DNA from 3 places in the Fictibacillus arsenicus genome. Region 1 is predicted to be linked to each of the others. Evidence: predicted binding sites of a transcription regulator. Region 1 holds the regulator's gene; each other region holds the start of a gene.

The links. Region 1 encodes LexA, which represses DNA repair genes until DNA is damaged. Its sites were predicted from a motif close to CGAACATATGTTCG; they were not measured.
Region 2: addB (helicase-exonuclease AddAB subunit AddB) is a predicted target of LexA. The motif match lies at 1,328-1,341, and genes of this name have one in related genera.
Region 3: uvrB (excinuclease ABC subunit UvrB) is a predicted target of LexA. The motif match lies at 1,207-1,220, and genes of this name have one in related genera.

The regions. Positions count from the first base shown of each region.
Region 1 is NZ_CP016761.1:2,001,715-2,005,002, reverse strand. Features, by position in the region: gene ABE41_RS10430 (HesB/YadR/YfhF family protein) at 15-299, opposite strand; gene ABE41_RS10425 (DUF896 domain-containing protein) at 405-644, opposite strand; gene ABE41_RS10420 (YneB family resolvase-like protein) at 704-1,348, opposite strand; gene yneA (cell division suppressor protein YneA) at 1,366-1,632, opposite strand; gene lexA (transcriptional repressor LexA) at 1,792-2,406, shown strand; gene istB (IS21-like element helper ATPase IstB) at 2,849-3,288, opposite strand, start outside.
Region 2 is NZ_CP016761.1:1,542,985-1,546,272, reverse strand. Features, by position in the region: gene addB (helicase-exonuclease AddAB subunit AddB) at 1-1,310, opposite strand, end outside; gene ABE41_RS20615 (GGDEF domain-containing protein) at 1,753-2,268, opposite strand; gene ABE41_RS08180 (GGDEF domain-containing protein) at 2,699-3,288, opposite strand, start outside.
Region 3 is NZ_CP016761.1:3,214,644-3,217,931, reverse strand. Features, by position in the region: gene ABE41_RS16490 (DUF2198 family protein) at 1-161, shown strand, start outside; gene ABE41_RS16485 (sulfite exporter TauE/SafE family protein) at 177-1,052, opposite strand; gene uvrB (excinuclease ABC subunit UvrB) at 1,310-3,286, shown strand.

The DNA of each region.
Region 1 (3,288 bases):
CGGTTTAATTTATATTAAGCTAAACCGGGAATCTGACAAGAGAAATAATCCGTTTTTTCGTCATAATCAAGCTTCATATCTTCAGCAAACCAGCTTTCTTCTGATTTAACAAAAAATCTTAATCCTTCAACTTCCTGAATGTAGTCATTTTCATCTGGGACTGCAGGAGTTACACCAAGTGAAAAGCCGCCCGAATCCCCGCTTCCCGCATACTTCACAAAAAAACGCAAACCCTCTTTTGCTCCTAATTCGATATCTTTATAAAGATTAGCAGCTGCACTCGTGATTGAAAAAGTCAAAATATTCTCCCCTTTCAAAGTTGTTATATAACAGTATATACTAATAAATATTTAATGCAACAGAAAAAAATGCCTATTTGCATTCTTGCAAATAGGCATTAAGTATTAGTGTTTAAGGTTATTTTTATTGTCTTTGCTTCTTTTTAGTTTTTCAGGTGTTACATCATTTCCGTTTGGATCTACAAATGTAACGCCATGCAAGTCTTGAACAAAGGATTTTCTAAACACTTTGAGATATTCTTCTCTCAGTTTCTTTTGTTCAACCTTTTCTTCTTTTGATAATTCTGTTTGCTTGGATTTTCTGGATAGTTCATTTATTCTTTGCATTTTATCTTTAGATAACATCTATAAAACTCCTTTTACAATCTCTTTCTCTCAATCTTACATGAGTAGAAAAGGAATTTCTAGTTATCCGTATTTTGCATATATTCTCTGTATCTTCGATGAACAGTGGCTTTTGAAATGTTATAACCTAGCCCCCTGAGTGTGGCAGCAATATCATGAAAAGTAAGCTTCATTTCTTTTAGCCGGACTATTTCGTGTATAGGTACTTCTTTCTTTTCACGGCCTCCATAAGTTTTGTTCTTCAGATTTTTCTGAGGTTTATAGCCATCTTTTACCGCTTTTTTCATACCTCTTTTGATTTTCATATTATGGAGCTTTCGCTGATATTCCTCAACTGTTGAGACAATATCCAGAACCATTTCATCTGCTTCAGTTAAAGTGTATTCTCCGTTATGTGATAATGTAAATACTTTTATATTGTATTTAATTAATTGATGGAGAATTGCCATCTTAGCCTTGCCTCTTCCTAAACGAGTATCATCCTGAACAAGGAGATACTGAAACTCACCATCCCTTGCCATATCCAATACACTCAATAGCTCGTTACGTTCCAGTGAGTAGCCGCTAGCCTTTTCTGATATACAATTAATTACTTCTAGATTAAATTGATCTGCCAGTTTCGACAGCTCTGCTTTTTGTCTTTCGATTGATGTGGTTTGTTCATCTTTTTCTGTACTGACTCTGCAATAAATGATAGCTTTCATAGATTAAGACCTGCTTTTTATTTATTAACCGGGATTATTACTTTCTGGCCTGGAAATACAGCCGCCGCGTTTACACTGTTCTTTTGTTCTACCCATTTGATGAATTCCCAGTTGGAATAATGATGTTTAGCATTATATTCTTCAGAAAGACTCCATAATGACTCCCCTTCTTCAATTGTAACTTCTATATATTGTTTATCCTGTGATGCAAGATTTGATAATGTAAAAAAGATTCCCCCTACTAAACCTAAAAATACAATAACATGCAACGTCCCTTGTTTCATTTTTATTCCCCTTTCAACAAACGTTTGTTCGTATTTATTATCTTTATAATAACTGGAACGTTTGTTCGGTGTCAACACATTTTTCGAACTTATGTTTGTATCTGCAAGAATGCCATGCTATACTTTTTATAGATAAAAAATCTGGTGAGGTGCTTAAAAATGACTAAGTTATCCAGACGGCAATTGGATATTCTGGCTTTTATAAAAGAAGAAGTATCGCAAAAAGGCTATCCGCCTTCCGTTAGAGAAATTGGTGAAGCCGTTGGACTTGCTTCGAGTTCTACTGTTCATGGACATTTAGCAAGACTTGAGAAAAAGGGGCTAATACGCAGGGATCCAACTAAGCCAAGAGCAATCGAGGTATTAGGTTTAGAAGATAATATTCCTTCTGTCAGATCTGTATCGATTCCGGTAATCGGTAAAGTAACTGCAGGGCTTCCTATAAGCGCTGTTGAAAATGTTGAAGAATATTTCCCTCTTCCCGAACATGTTGTTGGAGACGAAAATGTCTTTATGCTTTCCGTTGTTGGAGACAGTATGATCGAAGCGGGAATTTTTAATAAAGACTTAGTTGTTGTAAAACAGCAGCCAACAGCAAATAATGGAGATATTATCGTTGCAATGACTGACGAAGATGAAGCAACTGTAAAACGATTCTTTAAAGAAAAGAATCATATCAGGCTTCAGCCAGAGAACTCTTCTATGGAGCCTATTATTCTGCAGAGCTGTACAATCTTAGGTAAAGTAATAGGTGTTTACAGAAGCATTCATTAATTCATCTAAGTATTTAAGCAAGCTATTTTTTATAAATGGCTTGTTTTTTTGTACCCTCAAATTCATCGGATATTAACAACACTAATATTAACCGAGGTAATTACTAATTTTTTTCTTCAGCTTTCCATTTACGAAAAAGATAAAATACATAACCATTGATTGAAAATATTACGGGATACATAGCAATAGACCATTCTATTCGCCACCCATGGTAATAGAACAAACTTGTGTAAAGGGATCCATATCATAGAGAGTAGAAAAAACTGTCCAAAATAATATATATTTTACTTTTCTGCGAAAGCTTAAACCGAAAGGAAAAAAGTTTATAAATACAAGTTTAAAAGCAGGAAATAAAAGTAATAAAACCAAGATGTACTCTGTATGTCAAGGCCGGCTATAACTTCCCCAAAATGTCCGGTTTAAAAATCCCCAGAAGGAGTTCTTACGAACCCTTCTGTTTTTCGTTCTGTAACTTCTTTTCTTTCATCCGATAACTTTCTCCATTTAAGTTGTATATGCGTGAGTGATGTAAAAGTCGATCTAACATGGCAGTCGCAATAACTGGATCCCCGATGATATCCCCCCATTCACCAAATGATTTGTTGGATGTAAGAATAATTGACCCTCTTTCGTAACGCCGTGCAATCACTTGGAACAAGTAATGAGCACTGTGGTTATCAAGTTTCATATAGCCCATCTCGTCTATGATGAGTAGGCTTGGTTTTACAAAAGATCGAAGTTTCTTTTCTAGCTTTTGATCAAGGTCTGCTTTCCTTAATTGCGATACAAGATCATGAGCTGAAATAAAATATGTTTTATATCCATGAGAGATGGCTTGCAGTCCGATGGAAACAGCTAGATGTGTTTTTCCAATTCCGGGTG
Region 2 (3,288 bases), 460 kb from region 1:
TAGTTTTCCAGGTCGTCCATGCATCTTCTAATCTCTGATGTTGTTTTTCTCATCTCATCAAGCGGATAAAGCATATCCGTTTTCACAGCACGAAATACAGCTTCATACCGCCAATTCTTTAAAACAACATCCAGTGAAGACCGGATCAGTTCAATGAGCGGATGATGAAGCATCGATTTTTTTTGGTCTAGAAAAACAGGTATCCCATAATCGGCAAATACTGTTTCAATAAGAGGCTGATAACTGCCCGCATTTCTTACCGTTACAGCAATATCCCGGTATCTGTACCCTTCATCACGGACAAGTTCAATAATTTTTCTCGCTGCACCTTCAACCTCTGATCTTAAATTGACCCCAGCTGCTAAGTGTATCCCCTCTGGGTTCGAATAGCTGATCGCAGGTCTCGCATCATATTGTTTTTCAATATGGGCAATCGCAGGAGAAATAAATTTTGGCATATGAGAGAGCACGATTGGCTCTTCTATCTCCACATTCAGCTCTTTCGCTTTTTGTGTGAGAACTTGTGCTGTCTTCTTTGTCATATAAAAGAGATCCAGTTCATGCGGATCAGTGTCCGTACGATATGATTCCTCGGAAGTCAGAGCAATCGTCACTTTCTTTGCATGTGCCATGAGACCAGCAGCTGCTTCAAGTTCTTGCGGTGTAAAAGAATGGAAACCGTCTATGTAAATCTCGCAATCCTTTATCGTATTTGAATAAGGTATTTTCTCCTGCAGGAGTTTTAAATAATCTTCAGAGTCTAAGTATTTTCCAGCAAGAGCTTTTTCAAGAGCGCCTGAAATGATGCTTAAGTCAGACAGCTTGTCTTTAAGAACTTTTTTGTTATTTTCTTTTTGACCAAGTGAAAGCAGCGTTTCTGCATTCCAGGAAAGATCTTCTGAGGATACACAATACCGCTTTAATTCTGTTGTCATAAGCTCGAGCAATTCATAAAAACCGCTCTGTTCAGAAGCTTTTTTAAATATTTTCAGTTCTTCTTTTTTACTCTCAATAATTTTGCGGAGCATCATTCTCACACCAGTGCTTGTGATGTGCATTCTTGTCATCCCGCCTGTTTCACCAAGAACGCGCCAAGCCAAACGTGAAAAACTATAAACTTGGGCACGAATCATCCCATTTAATCCGGGAGTTGATGCAAGCTTATACTCAGATTGAAAGGTCATCTGATCTGGCACTAAGTAGATAATGGGACTCCCCATCGGGTCCTCTGCAAGTTTTTCACGTATCTCTTGAAAGACAGAGTGGGACTTTCCGCTGCCGGATCGTCCCAAAATAAATTGCAAACTCATATTTTCATCCCCTGTTCCGAACACAAATTCTGCTTTTATTATCTCACAATCTACCAGCAGGGCAAAGGCTAGTATACTCAAAACGAAGGAAATATGACTGGTATTTAAAGGATTCCTGCTAGAAAATAAGACTGTACCCTAAACTTTGTAGCTCTTGAAAGTGGTTGATTTCCGCTCCAGGTTGCTCGCTTTCCGCGGGGTGTGCGGTGAGCCTCCTCGGTATATAAGCCTGTGGGGTGTTATATTCAAGGAAGCATGTGTGCTCCTGCGTCTGCTAGAAATCCTATCGAAGCGGGCTTCCTCGTCGCATGCCTTGCGAGAAGAGTAATCAGGTAGTTGGCACGCACCTTGCTCTCCAATCAACTTGCCCAATGAAGAAAATGAAAAATGACCTAAAAGCAACAATTTTTTAGAGAATAGCCTTACTAAAAAAGAAAAACAGCTACATGATCAGCTGCTTTTCCTCATTTTTTTTATGATCAAATTTTAATGTGTTTCCCCCTGCTGCCTTTGCTCCATAAAGGAGCGTATCTGCACGCTGTATAATTTCTGCCGGACGTTCTCCCTTTTGATAAAAAGCAATTCCATAATTTAAAGTAACAGGAAGTTTTCCATCTTCAAGTGTATACGGATACATCTGCAGATGAGTATTTATCTGCTGGATCGTTTCTGTAACTTCTGATTCTACTGCCGTTTCCATGATCCACGCAAATTCCTCTCCGCCATATCGATAAGCTTTACCTTCTTTTGCTGGCAAATACCGCTCGAATCCTGCGGCAACGAGTTTGAGGACTTCGTCACCTAAAACATGTCCATGTTTATCGTTAAACTCTTTAAAATAATCTATTTCACAAAGGACTAGCGCGAAAGGAGCTTTCTGTTTCGTTTTCTCTAAGACATCCTCCTGGAACTTTCTGTGGTTTAATAACCCTGTAAGATAATCCTGGAGAGATTGCAGCTAGTACATATTTTCCTCGAAATAATACTGTCTTTCTTTAGATGCAATTACACCTCCATACAGGGCAATCAGCCATAAGAATGACGTATCCATAAAGAACTGAAAAAACTCTGTTGTGTCCTGATAGCCTCCATCTCTTAAAAAGAAATACAGAATAACAGCAAAACTGGCTCCTCCAACGATAAAAGAACCTTAACCTCCAGTAAAGAGCGGCATGAATAACAATCAAATAACCTACAGGCATGAATGGACTTTCCGAGCCTCCAGTCAACTGCATCAGCCAAACATAAGCAATATAATCAAAAAGGATTCCGCCTCTAGTAAAAATCAGGTAATAGAAGGACTTTTCAGGAAATCGTTCAAGACGATTTGTGTAGATGTCATATAAAGGATCCCTATTGTAAAAAGAACCGGGAATAAGTCTCTGATATTATGCTTTAACTTCTCTTTTATTGCTGTACATCCGTTCATCAGCAAGCTGCAGGTAATAATCAATATTTTCACATGCATCGCCTAACAGTTCGATCGCACCGTATGCTAATGAAATAGATTTGTTCCATGCCATTAGCTGGCTTTCCATCTTTTCAACCAGTTTGTAAGCGTCCTCTTCTGTTATTCCCGGCAGCAAGAAGACAAATTCATCTCCCCCAAACCGGAAACCTGATAAAAGTTTTAATCGCTTGGATAATTCCGCGATCTGCTGTAAAAGCTCATCTCCAGCATGATGGCCATACTCATCATTGATCTGTTTGAAGTTATTTATATCAAACATAACTAGTGTAATCGGCATCTCTTGTTTTTGAGCTTTACCAATTTCTTTTTCAAGACAATCATAAAAATAACGGCGATTATATAGATTAGTAAGCGGATCACGGATACTGATCTCTTTTAAATCTTTAAACTGCTGAGATGAAAATCCGCTTAAGAAACCTGTAATCGTACGATGTGCTACCATGTTCCAGCGATCTAACATAAATAGCTGCACTGGAAGCGAGTCGGAAACGGTTACTCTTTTCATTT
Region 3 (3,288 bases), 1.2 Mb from region 1:
CAAAGTTTCTGCCGTTAGGGATCACCATTTTAATATTAATTTTCGGGTTAGATGGTTTACATCAGCCGCTGCCGCTCCAAATCATTGCTGGAATTTCTACAATTATAGGCTTTTTTCTTGGGTTGAAAATCTATAAAAAACAAAAGAGAAAAGTAAAATAGAAAAAGACGTCACCTTTATGAGGTAGACGTCTTTCTTTTTGTATGCGAGATCGTTTCTCTTAAGAAGAGGATTAGTAATGTTAAGACGTAGATCGTGATTACTCCTAGACCAGCTTTATCAAAATTGAAAAGCTTCAATATAACAGAGGTTAAAATCGTGATGTATAGAGCTCCTAAATATTTTTGAATTTGTTCGTTCGAATAAATGGTCGTTAGTTTAGCGCCAAGCTGTGTGCCGACTAAAGCCCCCAGGATTAAGAGAATGCCAAGTTTGTAGTCGAGCTGAATGGATGCTGCGTACGTTAAGAAACCAGCCGTTACGATTAAGAAAACACTGACCAAACTTGTTCCGACTGCTTTTCTGGAGGGGAAGTTCATCATTGAGATCAGCAAGGGCACCATTACAAAGCCTCCGCCAACACCAAGGGTCGCAGAAATAAAACCTCCGGTAAATCCAATGAAAACGACTTTCACCAAAGAAAAAGAAATTTGCCTTTGGCCTGATTCAGTACTTTTGTTGTGTTTTGATTGTTTATAAAGCAGGGAAAGTGCAAAGTATGCAAGAAGCAAAATATAGAAAACCGGGATGATTGTATCGTCATAACCCATTCTCTCAAGCCATACTACAAGCGGATGAGCCACTTGAGTCGCTAGTACACCAACAAAACCGATGACAGCAGCAGTTTTCCAGATAATATTCTTATACCGCAAGTGAGCAGCAACGCCTGACACGCTCGTCCCGATCGAATACATCAAACTCGTCCCAATCGCAGAGAGTGGAGGAATCCCAAACAAAATAAGTACCGGCGTCAGAATAAAGCCTCCGCCAATGCCGAAAAATCCTGAGAATATACCAATGCACAATCCAAGTAATATATAGAAAAATTCCAATTAAAAGCATCTCCTTTTGGGGACACACCTGCTACAATTTCCCCGAAACCGTTGATACAGCTAGCGGGAAATGGGGTCTGACCCCAAACAATTTATTTCCCAACCAGCGCCTGCCTTTAAGTATACCACTATGAATTCCTTCCAGAAACTTCTGCGAATATTTGTTCGTAATTATTAGGTTTTTGGATCGGTGCTGTGCTATAATTTGAGTAACCAGAAATTAGGAACGGAGGTTCGGTTTTGTGAGTCAAAGTCAAATGTTTGAAATCAAATCTGATTATCAGCCACAAGGGGATCAGCCCGCAGCGATCAAACACCTTGTGAACAATATTAATGCAGGAAAGAAAAGCATGACATTGCTTGGTGCGACCGGAACAGGGAAGACGTTTACCGTATCGAATGTCATTCAGGAAGTGAACAAACCGACTCTTGTCATTGCTCATAACAAAACATTAGCCGGCCAGCTTTATAGTGAGCTGAAGGAGTTTTTTCCGAATAATGCGGTTGAATATTTTGTGTCGTACTACGATTATTATCAGCCTGAAGCCTACATCGCTCATTCAGACACGTACATCGAAAAAGATGCCAGCATCAACGATGAGATCGATAAACTTCGTCACTCCGCAACCTCTTCTCTTTTTGAACGAAAAGACGTTATTATTGTTGCCAGTGTTTCTTGTATCTACGGTCTAGGTTCTCCAGACGAATACCGCGACATGGTAATCTCGCTCAGAGAAGGAATGGAAAGAGACCGTGATCAGCTTTTACGTGATTTGGTAGATATTCAGTACAATCGAAACGATATCAATTTCACTCGTGGTACGTTCCGTGTTCGCGGTGATGTTGTGGAAATCTTCCCGGCTTCACGTGACGAACATTGCTTGCGAGTGGAGTTTTTTGGTGATGAGATCGACAGAATTACAGAAGTAGATGCACTTACAGGTGAAATATTAGGCGAACGTAAACACGTTGCTATTTTCCCGGCATCCCACTTCGTAACCCGTGAAGAAAAGATGAAGCTTGCGATCAAACGGATCGAAGCTGAACTTGAGGACCGGCTTAAAGAGCTTAATGAAGCAGGGAAACTGCTGGAAGCACAGAGACTGGAACAGCGTACCCGCTACGATCTTGAGATGATGGCTGAAATGGGATTCTGTTCGGGAATCGAGAATTATTCTGTTCATTTAACACTTCGTCCTTTAGGATCTACTCCTTATACATTGCTGGACTATTTTCCGGATGATTCTTTAATTGTTATCGACGAGTCGCATGTTACACTTCCGCAGATTCGTGGAATGTTTAATGGAGACCAAGCGAGAAAAAGTGTTCTTGTTGATCATGGTTTCCGTCTGCCTTCAGCAAAAGACAACCGTCCATTAACCTTTGATGAATTTGAAAGATATACGAAGTTTCAGCACATCTATGTATCAGCAACACCAGGACCTTATGAGCTTGAACATGCACCAGACCCTGTTGAGCAGATTATTCGTCCTACAGGTTTGCTTGATCCTACATTAGAAGTGCGTCCGATCAAAGGGCAGATTGACGATTTGCTCGGTGAAATTAACGAAAGAGTTGCTCGGAATGAAAGAGTGCTAGTTACAACGTTAACGAAAAAAATGTCTGAGGATCTGACCGACTATTTCGTAGAGCTCGGAATAAAAGTCCGCTATCTTCACTCAGAAATCAAAACACTTGAGCGGATTCAAATCATACGTGACCTTCGACTTGGAGTTTTTGATGTTCTTGTCGGGATTAACCTTTTAAGAGAAGGACTCGATATTCCTGAAGTATCACTTGTTGCAATTTTAGATGCAGATAAAGAAGGTTTCCTTCGTTCAGAGCGTTCACTTATTCAGACGATTGGACGTGCTGCCCGTAACTCAAACGGACACGTTATCATGTACGGAGATAAAATAACGAAATCCATGCAGATTGCGATCGATGAAACGCAGCGCCGTCGACAGAAGCAGATGGAACATAATGAAAAGCACGGCATAACTCCGACTACGATTAAGAAAGAAGTTCGTGATGTCATTCGTGCTACACAAGCTGCTGAAGATACAGAAACTTATACAGGTGCACAAGCTCCTAAGCAAAAGATGAGCAAGAAAGATCGCGAAGCCTTTATCGAGCGTATGGAAAAAGAGATGAAGGACGCCGCCAAGAACCTTCAGTTCGAGCGTGCAGCAGAGCTTCGTGACCTCATACTTGAGTTAAAAGCGGAAGGATGATA